3 regions of the Geobacillus sp. LYN3 genome follow, and region 1 is predicted to be linked to each of the others. Evidence: riboswitches for the same ligand, from Rfam matches in the RefSeq annotation. Region 1 holds a riboswitch; each other region holds the start of a gene.
What was found. Region 1 has a riboswitch for cobalamin ahead of DCC82_RS09400 ((2Fe-2S) ferredoxin domain-containing protein). Riboswitches for the same ligand answer to the same signal wherever they lie in the genome.
Positions count from the first base shown of each region.

Region 2: another riboswitch for cobalamin. It lies ahead of DCC82_RS12155 (ABC transporter substrate-binding protein); the one in region 1 lies ahead of DCC82_RS09400 ((2Fe-2S) ferredoxin domain-containing protein).
Region 3: another riboswitch for cobalamin. It lies ahead of DCC82_RS05380 (ribonucleoside-diphosphate reductase subunit alpha); the one in region 1 lies ahead of DCC82_RS09400 ((2Fe-2S) ferredoxin domain-containing protein).

Region 1 is NZ_QCWL01000001.1:1,808,604-1,813,997, forward strand. Features, by position in the region: gene DCC82_RS09385 (DNA topoisomerase III) at 1-2,110, shown strand, start outside; tRNA gene DCC82_RS09390 (tRNA-Gln) at 2,439-2,510, shown strand; gene rraA (ribonuclease E activity regulator RraA) at 2,613-3,107, shown strand; cobalamin riboswitch at 3,157-3,348, shown strand; gene DCC82_RS09400 ((2Fe-2S) ferredoxin domain-containing protein) at 3,474-3,872, shown strand; gene DCC82_RS09405 (energy-coupling factor ABC transporter permease) at 3,869-4,609, shown strand; gene DCC82_RS09410 (energy-coupling factor ABC transporter substrate-binding protein) at 4,611-4,895, shown strand; gene cbiQ (cobalt ECF transporter T component CbiQ) at 4,892-5,394, shown strand, end outside.
Region 2 is NZ_QCWL01000001.1:2,323,805-2,329,198, forward strand. Features, by position in the region: gene DCC82_RS12155 (ABC transporter substrate-binding protein) at 1-880, opposite strand, end outside; cobalamin riboswitch at 1,010-1,224, opposite strand; gene DCC82_RS12160 (PH domain-containing protein) at 1,355-1,969, opposite strand; gene DCC82_RS12170 (DUF7916 family protein) at 2,353-3,270, opposite strand; gene nagE (N-acetylglucosamine-specific PTS transporter subunit IIBC) at 3,365-4,726, opposite strand; gene DCC82_RS12180 (GntR family transcriptional regulator) at 4,744-5,394, opposite strand, start outside.
Region 3 is NZ_QCWL01000001.1:1,026,148-1,031,541, reverse strand. Features, by position in the region: gene DCC82_RS05395 (glycoside hydrolase family 13 protein) at 1-121, opposite strand, end outside; gene DCC82_RS05390 (YbdD/YjiX family protein) at 381-584, opposite strand; gene DCC82_RS05385 (carbon starvation CstA family protein) at 577-2,655, opposite strand; cobalamin riboswitch at 2,953-3,150, shown strand; gene DCC82_RS05380 (ribonucleoside-diphosphate reductase subunit alpha) at 3,275-5,394, shown strand, end outside.

The DNA.
Region 1 (5,394 bases):
GTCGATTTTTCAGACGAAAAAACATCAAGGATATATTGAAATTTTTCCAAATGAATTGTTTCCGAAAGGAGCGTATATGACATGGGCGATCGGGCATCTTCTCCAGCTCGTTCCGCCCGAACGGTATCGTCCGGAATGGAAACAATGGAAGCTCGAGGCGCTGCCGATCATTCCGGAGCGTTTTCAATATGAAGTGGAAAAAGCGAAAGCAAAACAGTTTGCGATTGTGAAAGAACTGCTTCGCAAACCGGAAGTGACGGAAATTATCCATGCCGGTGACGCCGGAAGAGAAGGGGAACTGATCGTCCGCAATATTATTCAAATGAGCGGTGTGAAAAAGCCGATGAAGCGGCTTTGGCTTTCGTCGTTAACTCCAAAAGCGATTTACGAAGGATTCCGCCAGCTGTTAGATGAAGCCGAAACAAGAAATTTATATGAAGAAGCGTACGCGCGCGCCTGTGCCGATTGGCTTGTCGGGATGAACGCTTCTCGTGTTTACAGCATTTTGCTAAAGCAAAAAGGGATGAATGATGTCTTTTCTGTAGGAAGAGTGCAAACGCCGACACTCGCGTTCATCGTGAAACGGGAAAAGGAAATCGAGCAGTTTCGTCCCGAACCGTTTTGGGAAGTGATGGCGAAGTTTCACATTGACGGCAAGCAATACGAAGGGAAATGGGTGGACGAAAAAGGGGAAACGCGTATCAAGGAGGAGCTGCTGGCGCAAAAAATCGCGCAGTTTTGCCGAAACAAGCCGGCCGAAGTAAAAGAGGTTCAAACGGAAAGAAAAACGTTTCATCCGCCGTTGTTATTCAACTTGTCCTCCTTGCAGGCAGCGGCCAATAAGATGTACCAATTTTCCCCAAAAAAGACGCTCGATATTTTGCAGAAATTGTATCAAAAAGGAATCGTGTCGTATCCGCGTTCTGATTCGAACTATGTGACCAAAGGCGAAGCGGAAACATTTCCGGACATTTTGCAAAAATTGCGGGCGTTTCCGGAGTATCAACCGTTTTTTCCATTGCCGAACACGTCCATTTTACATAATAAACGTTATGTCAATGAAAAAAAGGTGACCGACCACTATGCCATCATCCCGACGGAGCAAGTGGCCGATCCGGCGAAGTTATCGGCGGATGAGCGGAAAATTTACGATTTGGTCGTGCGGCGTCTCATTGCCGCTCATTACGAAGCGGCGGTGTTTGACTATACGACCGTTATCACGCTTGTTGATGGGCGCGCCCGGTTTATTTCGAAAGGAAAGCAGCAAATCCAGGAAGGATGGCGGAAAGTCATCAGCCAGCGGGAAGAGGGCGAGGAAGCGATTCTTCCCTCGCTCCGTGAAGGCGAACAAGGCGATGTGCTGGACGTCCGTATAAAAGAAGGAAAGACCCAGCCGCCAAAGCGGTATACGGAAGGTCAGCTGATTACGCTGATGAAAACGGCAGGGAAATTTTTAGATAACGAAGAATTGGAAAAAGTGCTTGCCAAAACGGAAGGTCTTGGCACGGAAGCGACGCGCGCCGCCATCATTACGACGCTGAAAGAGCGAAATTATATCGAAGTAAAGAAAAATCAAGTATATGCGACCGATAAAGCGAAAGTGCTCATCGAAGCGATTGGCGAAAAAATTTTAGCCTCTCCGGAAATGACAGCGAAATGGGAGCAGCGTCTAAGCGAAATCGGCGAAGGGAAGGCGTCAGCGGCCCATTTTATGGAGCAAGTAAAAAAATTATCGAAAAAAATCGTCGAAGATGCGCTTGCCTCGTCGCAGCACTGGAACTTTGCCGGATTCGATACGGCATCAATTCAGCGCACCACATCGAAAGCGACGTTAGGAAAACCAGTTGGCACATGCAAATTATGCGGCGGAATGGTCATTGACAAAGGCGAGTTTTATGGCTGCGCCAATTATGCCAAGACGAAATGCTCATTTACGATTTCAAAAAGAATTCTTGGCAAAACGATTTCGCAAGCCAATGTAAAAAAGCTTTTGCAGCATGGGAAAACGAACGTCATCAAAGGGTTTAAAAAAGGAGAGAAAACGTTTGATGCAGCGTTAATGTGGGATGAAAAGGAGAAAAAAATAGTGTTTTCGTTTCCGAAAAAATAATCTCCTTTCTCATGTTGAGGGGGAGATTATTTTTTTCATCACTAGAAAATGGCAATTAGCATATTTACGAATAGATCTAAAAATTGTACGATTACACTTGTAAGGGAAATTTTTTTGAGTAACAGTAATTATATTACGTAAACAAAAGAAGGGATAACCATGGATAAACAATTTGAAAAAAGGATTTTGCCCATACTGAAATGAGTAAAAACGGAGAAGAAAAAGCGGATGAAAATTAGATGTTTTTATACATAGAGACAAAAACTTCTGGATATACTACAAATGTACAAATCATCTCATAAACAGTTTGGCAAGAACATGATAATATTGGGCTATAGCCAAGCGGTAAGGCAACGGACTTTGACTCCGTGATGCGCTGGTTCGAATCCAGCTAGCCCAGTCTCTAACAGGCAAGCAATGTCGCTTGCCTGTTTTTTTGTTGAAAAAGAAGGAGTTTTGACAAAGGATGTCAAATATAAGACATGGCAAGGAGGAGATTGTGATGAAAACAGCTGATTTATGCGATGAATTTTTGAGCGAATTGCAAGTATGCCAGCTGCCGATGCAATCTTACGGCGGCAAAGCGGAATTTTCCGGACCGATCGCGACGGTCGATGTATTTGAAGATAATGTGCTCGTTCGTGAGGCGCTCGAAACTGTTCCAGCGGGCACCGTATTGGTCGTAGACGGAAAAGGTTCGCGAAATTGCGCGCTGCTCGGAGACCGTCTTGCCCAGATCGCTTGTGAGCGCGGGCTTGCCGGGGTGATTATTCACGGATGCATTCGCGATTCCGCAGAAATCGCCAATATGCCGCTTGGGGTGATGGCGATTGGCACTTGCCCGGTGAAAAGCAAAAAAGAAGGAAAGGGAAAACGGGACGTTGCGCTCGAATTTGGCGGCGTTCGTTGGGAGCCAGGCGCCTATGTGTACGCTGATCAAGACGGGATTGTATTGGCGAAAACGGACTTATTGAAAAAAGTGGTTGACGATGTTTGAAAATTTGTACTACTATGAATAACAGAAATGTTCTTTGAAAAATCGACATTATATGCCAAACAAATAAGGTGCCTTTCTCATTAGAGAATAGGCTTAAAAGGGAAGTACGGTGAAAATCCGTCACGGTACCCGCCACTGTGATGGGGAGCTTTGTTGCATCATGTCACTGAAGGAAACTTCGGGAAGGCGCAATAAAGCGATGATCCTAAGTCAGGAGACTTGCCTTATTTGTTCGGACGGATACCTACGGGATTATAGGTAGACGTGCGGGAGAATGGTATACTTTTTTTGCTATATTTGTATGCATTTTTCTGCACCTCTGCGTATAGAGGTGCTTTTTATTTTGCAAAAAAGGAGAGACTCAACATGACAACATGGAACTTAATCGGAATGAAACATCATGTGCTGATTTGCAATGGAGGCAGCTGCATGCGTAAAGGGGGAGAAGAAGTAACGCTTGCCATCCGCGAAGAAATCGCGATGCTGGAGTTAGATGGCATTGTACATACGACGCGGACTCGCTGCAATGGCCGTTGCCAAGACGCGTGTGTAGTCATCGTTTACCCTGAAGGCGTATGGTACAACGGTGTGACGCCGGAAAAAGCAAGGGAGCTTGTGCGAAGGCATTTGCGAGATGGGGAATGGTTGGAAGAAACGATAACGTACCGTTATGAAGAGAAGCAAGGATTGATGATGTCAAAACAATCAAACGCCCCTCTAGGAATCTCGAAATTATGTAAAGCAACGGGAGGAACGAAAGCATGAAAAAATGGAAAGTCGCCCTTTTCCTTTGCGGTTTAGTCGTCTATTTTACGTTTACCGGCAGCACATCGGCATTTGCGATGCATATTATGGAAGGATTTTTGCCAGTTGGATGGGTGATTTTTTGGTGGCTAGTGTTTTTGCCGTTTTTTATCATCGGTATGCGTTCACTAATTCGGATTACACGCGAGCATCCGGAACTAAAGCTGCTCATTGCGCTGTCGGGGGCATTTACGTTTGTGCTGTCCGCCTTAAAAATTCCATCCGTTACTGGGAGCAGCTCACATCCAACGGGGGTGGGGCTCGGTGCGGTGCTGTTTGGTCCATGGACGATGGTGGTGATGGGCAGCATCGTATTGCTGTTTCAAGCGTTATTGCTGGCACATGGTGGATTGACGACATTAGGGGCGAATGCCGTGTCCATGGCGGTCATTGGCCCGATTGTGGCGTACGGTATTTATCGTTTCGGGAAAAAGTGGAATATACCGAGGCGCTGGACGATTTTTTTCGCTGCATTTTTCTCTGATTTGGCCACATATGTTGTCACCTCATTGCAATTAGCGCTGGCGTTCCCGGATGCGACAGGTGGGGTTTTCGCTTCGTTTGCCAAATTTGCCGGCATTTTTGCTGTTACGCAAATACCACTGGCGATTACAGAAGGGCTGCTTACGGTCGTCGTTTGGAATTTCTTATCCACTTACAGCAGCCAGGAACTAAACCAGTTAGAGAGGGGAGTGTAATATGAAGAGAAGTCTTTTTCTTCTTGCTATTGCTGTTTTACTGGTAGTAGCGCCGTTATTGTTCATTCATCACTCTGATTTTGGCGGCACGGATGGCCAGGCGGAAAAAATGATTCAGAAGCTCGCTCCTCATTATCAACCTTGGATGGAAACCATATTTGAGCCGCCAGGCGGAGAGGTGGAAACGTTGCTGTTTTCTGTGCAGGCGGCAATCGGTGCCGGAATTATTGGCTACATTATCGGTGTCTATAAAGGCCGGGCGAACCGAAAAGAGGAAACAAAATGATCCGGCAGTTTGACACCATTGCTTACAATAACCGCCTGCGGACAATACGTCCCGAACAAAAAGTGATATTTGCGTTCATATTATTAATGATGGCCATGATAGGTAGTTGGAAAATGCAAATAATGATGACGATTTGGCTTGCCGCATGGATTATCGGGTATGCGCGTGTTTCGTGGAAAGTTTACGCCAAAACACTCGGAGTCGTGGCATTGTTTCTGATGGTCAGTTTTCCAGCTTTGCTTGTTTCCATTGACAGTTCTTTTCATGTTTCTATTGATCGTTCGCAAATTTTCATCGCAATGTCTTTGCTCTCTCGTTCGGTCGCGGCATGGTCTTGCTTATTTTTCCTCTTGGTGACTACCCCGTTTCCAGAGATATTGTATGTGCTCAAACGAATGAAAGTACCATCCATTATCATTGAGTTGTTGTTTTTTATGTATCGGTTTGTATTTGTTTTCGAGAAAGCAGCAGAAGAGCTATACGTAGCAATGAAAGCAAG
Region 2 (5,394 bases), 520 kb from region 1:
CTAAGTCTGTATTTACATCATACACCCGTTTGTTTTTCACCGCCGGGACATCTTTCCAAGCAGGACGGTCCAACACTTGCTTCGCTCCGCCGTATGTTGTAATAATGACATCCGGCTTGTACGCGACCGCTTTTTCTTCCGTAACCATCGGCCACCCTTCTAAATCACCGGCGACATTTTTCGCGGAGATCGCCTGGAGCATCTCATCAATAAACGTTCCTTTTCCAGCAGTATAAATTTCTGGAGCTGGTGATATTTCGACCCATACTTTTGCTTGATCTTCCTCTTTAATTTGCTTTGCTTTTTCTTTTATAGCTTCTAATTTTGTTTTCATATTTTGGATGATTTCTTGTGCTTTGTCCGCAGTTCCTGTCGCTTTTCCAACTAATTCGATCGAATGATAGACATCATCAAACGTTTTCGCATCATTGACAACCAATACAGTAATGCCTGCATCTTTTAATTGCTGAAGACCATCTTTCGAATTATGTGCACTAGACGCATGGGCAAGCACTAAATCTGGCTTCAACGAAATGACTTTCTCTACATTAAACTCCATGCCGCCTATTTTTTCCTTATTTTTTACATCTTCCGGATAGTTGTCAAAATCGCTTACACCGACGATTTTCTCTCCCAATCCCAGCGCATAGGCGATTTCTGTGTTGCTTGGAATTAAGGAAACGATTTTTTTCGGCTCAGACTGTATCGTTACATCCTCGCCTAATCCATCTTTTACCGTTACCGGAAACGCCGCTTGTTCCGTTTTCGGTTCTTCTTTTTTTGCAGGCTCTTTGCTTGCGTTCTCTCCATTACATCCAAACAAGAAGCCAAATGTAAGGATGAATACGAGCAACATGACATACTGTTTCCATTTTTTCATTTTTTGTTCCCCCTTCTTTATGTAAAATAAAAAAACTCATTCCTAACTCGGAATGAGCGAGAAACGGCAATATGTATACACGAAGGCAGCCACCGTTGCCGTTTCCTCATCTCACCCCCCGAAGATAGGAAACTATAAGCGAACAAGGCAGGTCTACTGACTCATGCTTCATCCTACTCTGAACCTTCCCATACGGCAAACGGCGCTTGCCATTCCACCGTACAGTGGCGATTTCATTTCGTCAGCATTTACAGTTGCGGGGACAGTTCTGGACTTTCACCAGATTCCCTATTAAGCCATTAGGAGCGAATCGCTCCATTCGGCACCTTGCCGCTATTGTATAAAATTGTCGAACAATTGACAGTTATAATATTAAAGGAAGAAAGATCGTTTGGCAATAAAAAATTCAAAGTTTCATTGTTTTCAATTCATTAAAACCCCCGAACTTTTAGCGATTCGGAGGTTACAATGCAATTAATTATTAATATACCGTTCAAACACAAAGCCGAAGTCTTTCACCGTATATTTTGTTTTCGCGTCAACGAGCCATTGAAACGCAAGTTCATTCACCGCTTTGAAATCGGCAACGAAATTATTTGTGTCACTTTTCACTTGCCCGAATACGTTTGCCGTCAATTCCAAACTTTTATGCGCGTACTCGAGCTTCGTTTTGTTTTCATGGCAAAGCTCAGAGATGGCGAGCAGCGATTTATATAAATCTTTTAGTTCTTCTAAATGCTTTTTATGGACGTCAATCGAATAGGCATGGGCGCCGATTTTAAACTTAATCTCCACATCTAAATCGACCGTGCCTGCCGTTTCGAGCGACACATCGGAAATCGTATGTTTGTAATAATCATAGCGGCGCAATACGCGTTTTTTGCTTGTTGCGCTCGTGCCATCCAAATGAATAAGCGCTTTATTGGTAAAGCAATACTCATCCGACTTCGATTTAATTAAGAAATAAATCTTTTCCCCGTCTTCATGCATCACGTAATCATCGGCATCGACTTTATCATAGTTTTCCGGTTTAATAACCGAGCCGATATCGCTTAATCCAAGCACATCGGCAGCGACTTTTCCAAACATCGTGCAGCTCCTCTCCTTATTTAAAAAATGGTAATTACTTTTATTGTATCATGAGTAAACGGAATATCCCTAAAATTTTTTCTATTTTTTGAAGAATAGTGAAACTTCTCATGCTATAATAAACGCATCACTAGTTGGAAAGGATAGATGCCTTATGTTTCGCATTCGTCCAACTTGTTCTGTTTGCAACAAAACAATTGAAAAAAATGAACCGATTTATGTTCATATGAGATATCCGGCATACAGAGGAATAGTAGAAATCAAGGCATTCCTCCAACAGGAAGGCAAAATCATTTGCGAAGATTGCTTCCAACAAAAAATGAAGAAGGAATAATCATCCTTCTTCGTAACAGCTCTATCATGACACAATCAATATATGTTCACTATCTCAATGGCGATCTTGCCATGCGAATATACGTATGGCGTTTGCCACGAATGGCAATCGAATACGTCATAATGTTTTCCGGAATGGCGATGCCATGATAACCGGCGTCTCCGATATGATACAGGTCGGCTCCTGCCATTTTGCTTGCGAGCGCGATTTGGCGGATCGTATGTTCATCCGCTCCTTCCTGGCTTGTGCCGATCGTAAGCATAACGAGCGCGCCATGTTCGTGGGCAACCTGAACTAGCTTTTCCGTTTTTTCTAAGGTCACACCTTGTACAGTTCCTGGCGCCGGCATAAGAACTACATCAGCTCCGGCACGAATAAAACGCATAACGATTTCTTCGGATACAATGCTAGCTCCCGTTTCGCCGGCCACTCCAGCTGCGTGCATTTTCCCAGCGATAATGAGACCGTCTTCTCTAAAAACGGCACGTGCGGTTTCGATCGCGCGGATAATTTCATTATTTGTCACACCTGTTTTCGGATTTCCGGTTAGGCAGATAAAATCGAAACCTAGACGTTTTGCTTCTTGCAGTGATTCTTCTGTTGCCATCCTTCCTTTTGGAAGAGAAGCAAGACTCTCTAACTGCCTCGCGTTCGGGTCAACAGGCTCCAAATTGACGCCAATTGGACGCCCCGTTAACTGCTTCAGACGCTTCACCATTTGATGTGGCTCCTTCGTATCCAACCCGTTTACCAGCGGCCGGAATACATCAAACATGTTCAATAGAATTAAATCCGCGCCAAACGCCGCGGCCAATTCCGCATTCGTCACCGCCGGATAAAGCGGGGCAACAGAGCTGATTACTTCTGCAACGATCGTTCTTCCTTCCGCTGCCCGAATCGATTGTTTCAGCTCTTTTCCGTTCATACGGCAAAAATCCGAGGCGCTGCAGTCTAGCAACCGCTTCATTGGCAAATCCCCCCTTGATCTATCACATCTCTATGAAAATAGACATTCCAGCTCTTTTCCACTAACGAAAAGAGCTGGAACGCTTTCCTCCTGGTTATAGCTTTTTCAGTTCGTTGGCGACAAACTCGACATCCGTGCCGACAACGACCTGCACATCCGTTTGATTGAGGCGGATGACCCCTTTTGCGCCTAAACGTTTCAGTTCGTCCTCATTGACTTTCGACATGTCTTTTACTTTTAAGCGCAGGCGGGTCACACAGTTGTCGATCTGGGTGAGGTTATCTTTACCGCCCAGCGCTTCCATATACTGTACCGCAACGTCTTTGTAGCCGCCCGATGACGCTGCGCCGCTTGCCGTGAATTCGCCTTCGATTTCTTCACGGCCAGGCGTTTTTAAATCTAATTTGACAATCAAGAAATAGAACACAACGAAATAAACGACGGCATAGATAATTCCTTGCACGATTAATAGATACGGTTTTTGCGCAATTCCATAGTTTAAGAAAAAGTCAATCGCGCCGGCCGAGAAAGTAAACCCGTGATGAATATCGAGCATCGTCGCAATCGCCATCGAAAGCCCCGTTAATACGGCGTGAGCGACATAAAGCAATGGCGATAAAAACATAAACAAAAACTCAATCGGTTCGGTAATTCCCGTTAAAAAGGCAGTCAGCGCCACGCTAATGAGCGCACCGGATACTTCTTTGCGCCGCTCTTTTTTCGCTGCGGCAATCATGGCGAGCGCTGCGGCTGGAAGACCAAACATCATAATCGGGAAAAATCCCGCCATGAAAATTCCGGCATCCGGGTCACCCGCGAAGAACCGCCATAAATCCCCTGTTTTTCCATTGTACTCGCCAAACACAAACCATACGAAGCTATTTAAGACGTGATGCAAGCCAACCGGAATGAGCAACCGGTTCAAAAAGCCGAAAACGCCTACCCCAATCGCGCCGGCGCCGACAATCCATTTGCCGACCGCGTTAATGCCGTCCTGAATCGGCGGCCATACATATCCGAAAACAAGTGCCAATATAAGCATGACAAACGAGGTCACAATTGGAACAAACCGCTTGCCCCCAAAAAATCCTAGCCAATCTGGCAATTTAATATTATGGTAGCGGTTATACAACAGACCGGCAATCACACCGGAAATGATTCCACCTAACACGGACATATTGATATCTTTGTCAATGGCAGCGGCCCCCTTTGTTAACACAAAGTAGCCGATCGCCCCGGCCAGCGCCGCTGCGCCGTTTCCATCTTTGGCAAAGCCAACGGCAACCCCGATCGCGAAAATGAGCGGCAGGTTCGCAAAAACAGCATCCCCTGTTGCGGCGATAAACGGAATATCCAATAAATCCGGCTGTCCTAAACGGAGCAATAACCCCGCTGCCGGCAGGACGGCAACCGGCAGCATAAACGCTTTTCCAAGCCGCTGTAAAAATCCTAACATAAAAATTCCCCCTCTTTTTATTTTGAACGTTCCATCTCAATCGTCAATTTGTAGCGGTCGCCACGGTAAACCGATTTGACGACTTCTAGAGGCCGTCCGTTATTTAAATAACTTCTGCGCTGCATGAGCAATACAGGCGCACCTTCCTTTATTTGCAACAGCTCCGCCTCCATCTTGCGGGCGACGGAAGCTTCAATTATTTGCACGCCCGATTGAATGGCCAACCCTAATTCTTTTTCAATAAAATCATAAACGGAACCGCTTACAATTTCGCGGGTTAACCGAGGAACAAGCATACATGGAATATATAATGTTTCGAGTGCCATCGGCAGCCCGTCGGCAAGACGAACGCGGCGGATTTCGTAAAGATCCGCTCCTTCGCGGACGTCGAGCAGCTGTGCTAACGACGTACTGGCAGGAACAATGTTGAAATCGAGCACATTTGTTCCAGGTTCCATGCCACGAGCGCGCATATCTTCCGAAAAACTTGTAAGCCCTTTCAGCGGCTGTTCGATTTTTGTCGCGGCAACAAATGTTCCTTTGCCGCGTTTTCTTACTAAATATCCATCATTCACTAAGTTATTGATCGCCTGTCGAACAGTCATTCGGCTAATATCGTATGTTTCTGCCAGTTCCCGCTCGGACGGAATCATTTCTCCCGGCTTGAG
Region 3 (5,394 bases), 780 kb from region 1:
TTAAATAGTCAAGCTTCTCGATAATTCCGCGAAGATCTCCAATTCCATCGCCATTTGAATCCATGAAGCTTCTCGGATAAATTTGATACGCGACTCCTTCTTTCCACCAAGCTTTCTTCACGGCTGTATCCTCCTCTTTTTGTGCATACGTTTTCACTATTAACTGTACACTACATGATGCCAATATACAATCTTTTTTGCAAAAAAGAAGGCAGCCTTCTTTTGTATACATAGAAAGCTGCGCTTTTTCTATTCTTACTCTGTTTTGGAGCGATTCGCCTCGTGAATGAACAGGAAAACACAAACGAAAAAGCTCGTCCTCATTTAACTTGAAATAAATACGAAAAAGGAAAAAAGGGGAATAGTTTCCCCTTTTTATGTCAGCAACAGCGTGATACTTTTCCGCCTTTGCCGTTATAGCGCGCTTCCTGCACTTCGCAGAAAAACTCTTTTCTTGATTTTATCGGCTCTCCTGGATGATGTGTTTTCATATGTTCTACATATTTCTCGTAGTTTGGAACACCGACAAGCAAATCAAGGAATTGCTTGCGGTAGGAAAGAATCGTTTGAACCCACTTACGCATAATGTTTAACCTCATTTCCTCCATCCCTTGGAATGTAAGGCGCTTCTTTCAACGGTACGTGTTTGTTTTGTAACACTTTTATCCACATATTGACCGACGAAATCAACATCGCAAGCACAACAAGCATGAAGATCGCACATAGTGTTGCATCAATGTAGTCGTTCATAATAATTTGGCGCATTTGTGCCTCGTTGGCTGCAGGTGCTAAAATTTTTCCTTGATTTAATGCATCTTTAAATACATTAGCATGCGATAGAAAACCGATTTTTGGATCGCTATGGAACAGCTTTTGGAATCCTGCTGTCATCGTTACCACTAAAAGCCATGTCGTTGGGACCAATGTCACCCAAACGTAAGCTTTTTTGCCCATTTTGAATAAAACCGTCGTTCCAAATAAGAGCGCAATTCCTGCCAGCATTTGGTTTGCGATGCCGAAAAGCGGCCATAATGTATTAATGCCACCCAGAGGATCGACTACTCCTTGATATAAGAAATAGCCCCAAGCTAATACACATAATGTAGTCGCGATAATATTGGAAACTAGCGAATCCGTTTTGCCAAGCGGTTTGTAGAAAGTGCCCATAATATCTTGAATCATAAAACGCCCAACGCGTGTGCCTGCATCGATCGTCGTTAAAATAAAGAGCGCTTCAAATAAAATCGCGAAATGATACCAAAACGCCATTAATGCTTTTCCGCCGATCACATTGGAAAGGATGACAGCCATTCCGATCGCTAGTGTCGGCGCTCCGCCAGTCCGCGATAAAATCGTTTGCTCACCGACATCTTTGGCAAGTTCCGTCAGCATGTCAGGCGTAATGGTAAATCCCCATGAAGATACGACTTTTGCTGCTTGCACAACATCCTGCCCAATTACAGCAGCTGGACTATTAATCGCGAAATATGCTCCAGGAGTTAATATACACGCAGCAACCATTGCCATCACTGCCACGAACGATTCCATTAACATGGCTCCATAGCCGATCGGGCGGGCATGGCTCTCTATCTCAATCATTTTTGGCGTTGTACCAGACGAAACGAGTGCATGGAATCCAGACACCGCACCGCAAGCAATCGTAATAAATAAGAATGGGAATAAGTTACCAGCAAACACAGGACCAGTGCCATCCACAAATTTCGTTAACGCCGGCATTTGTAAATCAGGTGCAACCACTAAAATTCCTAACGCTAAACCAACAATCGTACCGATTTTTAAGAACGTGCTCAAATAGTCACGCGGCGCAAGCAATAACCATACCGGCAATGCCGAAGCGACAAAGCCATAAGCAATCATTAAAATGGCGATCGTTTCGCCTTTCATCGTAAACATTTTCGCTAGTGTCGGATGCTCCGCCACATACTGTCCAGCGACAAGAGAAACAAGAAGCAGAATAAATCCCATTAATGACGCTTCCGCCACACGCCCTGGACGAATAAAGCGCATGTAAACTCCCATCAAAATCGCAATTGGAATCGTTGCGGCAATAGTAAACATTCCCCAAGGGCTTCCTACAAGCGCTTTTACTACTACCAATGCTAAAACAGCTAATAAAATAATCATGATTCCTAAAATTCCAAGCATCGCGATAAATCCTGTTACAGGGCCAATTTCTTCCTTGATCATTTCACCGAGCGACTTGCCGTCACGGCGCATCGACGCGAACAAAATGATAAAATCTTGAACCGCGCCCGCTAACACAACGCCGACAATAATCCAAATCGTCCCTGGCAAATATCCCATTTGCGCTGCTAAAATCGGTCCGACAAGCGGTCCGGCGCCAGCGATCGCCGCAAAATGATGGCCGAATAATACCCATTTGTTTGTCGGCACATAATCTTTTCCATCATTAAACACTTCCGCAGGCGTTTTGCGACTGTCATCAAGTTCAAATACTTTGCGAGCGATAAATTTACTATAAAACCGATACGCTACCGCATACGTACAGACAGCCGCGACAATCAGCCAAATCGCATTTACCGTCTCGCCGCGGTTCAATGCAAGAACGGCAAACCCTGCCGCCCCAAGAGCGGAAATAAGCCCCCAAAGCAAGGCCGATTTTAATCCTTTCACGTCTTTTCCCCCTTTGTTGTTTTAATAATATTATATTAACTATTCTGAAAAATTCAAAGAATATTTTCTAAATATTATAAGGATAAATATTTTTATAGTCGTTTTATCACCATATCTTTTTTTACTCTGAACATTCCTGCCTAATATTAATTTGTTGAATTTTGGATAACTGTTTTATTATTAGTTTTCATGTCCTTACAAAAAATAGTTGAATTTTCTATCGTTTTATTATATGCTTGTACCAACAGCAACAACACTATATATTGTGTTATAAACTCATAAAACAACTAAATATAGTATAAAAACCGCAAGCAATGGTGTCCATCCGGACTTAATAGGGAATCTGGTGAGAATCCAGAACTGCCCCCGCAACTGTATGTGTGGACGAAATGGAACATCCACTGTATGTGAAAGCTCGCTCGGGCGCACATACGGGAAGGATCCAAAGTAGGAAGAAGCACGAGTCAGGAGACCTGCCTTGCTTGTTTGCGTTTCATGTTCTCCGGGGAGCGAGAAGATGAAACGATGGTTGGAAAGGGCTTCTCTTGCCCTTTTTATACTGTCGTTTCGTCCACTCGACCCGAGTGGATTTTTTTATGGAAACAAGGAGGAGAAACTGATGGAACTACAGGCGAACACTATCATTATTACTTCAGAAAACGGGCAAACTAAACCGTTTTCGCGCGAACGACTCATTTCCTTTATCCGCAATATAACAAAAGACTACCCGCATCTACAGACAGATGACTATATGGAGCGCATCATCCGCATCATCGAAAGCAAAGATACACTTTCTGCGGAACAAATCACGAATTACTTAATACTTGAAGGTCTTTCCTATATTAGTGAGGCAGAACCAGAATGGACGTTTGTCTGTGCTCACATCTATTTGCAAAAGCTATACAAAGAAGCGGCAAAACAACGTGGATATGACGCAAAACAACGCTACGGCAGCTTGTACGAGTTGATTACAACGCTTGTTTCTAAAGGCGTGTACGATCGTTCTCTTCTTGATGATTACTCAAAAGAAGAAATCAATGAGCTTGGAAAACTTATTGATCCAGATAAAGATAAGTTGTTTACATATATCGGCCTTCGCACGCTCGCGGACCGCTACCTCGCCCGCGACTACGACCGCAACTTGTACGAACTGCCGCAGGAGCGCTTCCTTATCATCGCAATGACGTTAATGGCGAAAGAACCGAAACATCGCCGTTTTGCGCTCATTCAAGAAGCGTATTGGGCGCTAAGCAACTTATATATGACCGTCGCCACGCCGACATTAGCAAATGCCGGAAAAAGCTACGGACAACTGTCAAGCTGCTTTATCGACACGGTCGATGACAGCTTGCAAGGGATTTACGACAGCAACACCGATATCGCCAACCTTTCCAAATCCGGCGGCGGAATCGGCGTCTATCTCGGCAAAATCAGAAGCCGAGGCAGCGATATCAGGGGGTTTAAAGGCGTTTCGTCCGGCGTTATTCCATGGATGAAGCAGCTTAATAACACCGCCGTCAGCGTTGACCAATTAGGGCAGCGAAAAGGTGCGATTTCCGTCTATTTAGACGTCTGGCATAAAGACATTTTCGCTTTTTTGGATGCGAAATTAAACAACGGCGATGAGCGGATGAGAACGCACGATTTATTTACCGGCGTCTGCATTCCTGATTTATTTATGGAGCAAGTCGAAAAACGCGGCGATTGGTACTTGTTTGACCCGCATGAAGTGCGCAAAGTGATGGGATTTAGTTTGGAAGATTTTTATGACGAAGAAAAGGGCAGCGGAAGCTTTCGCGAAAAATATTGGCAATGCGTTCAAGAGGAGCGTCTTTCGAAAGAAAAAGTGCCGGCGATCGAAATAATGAAAAGCATTATGCGCAGCCAATTAGAATCCGGCACACCATTTATGTTTTACCGCGATGAAGTGAACCGGAAAAACCCGAACGCGCATCTCGGCATGATTTACTGCAGCAACCTTTGCACGGAAATTGCGCAAAACCAAAGCCCGACCGTCATGGAAAAGCAATATACGAAAGATGGAAAGATTATCATTGAAAAAATCCCGGGCGATTTCGTTGTTTGCAATTTGTCTTCCATCAATCTTGCCCGTGCCGTCACCGACGATGTACTCGAGCGGCTCATCCCGATCCAAATGCGCATGCTCGATAACGTCATTGATTTAAATAATATCCCGGTATTACAAGCGAAATTCACCAATCAAAAATATCGCGCCGTCGGACTTGGCACGTTCGGCTGGCATCATTTGCTTGCGTTAAAAGGCATTCGCTGGGAATCAGACGAAGCAGTTGAATACGCGGACAAGCTGTACGAAAAAATTGCCTACTTAGCGATCCAAGCGAGTATGGAGCTCGCGAAAGAAAAAGGAAGCTATCCAGCGTTTCCGGGATCTGACTGGCAGACGGGCGCTTATTTCGACAAGCGCGGATATCATCGCACCGAAGAATTTGACTGGGATGCACTCAAAGAACAAGTCGCCAAACACGGCATGCGCAACGGCTATGTGATGGCGATCGCGCCAAATGCTTCGACGTCGATTATCGCCGGCAGCACCGCCAGTATCGATCCGATCTTTTTAAAAGTGTACGCCGAAGAAAAGAAAGATTACAAAATTCCAGTTACCGTGCCCGATTTAAACGCCGAAACAACGTGGTACTATAAATCAGCTTACCATATTGACCAGCATTGGAGCATTAAGCAAAATGCGGCGCGCCAACG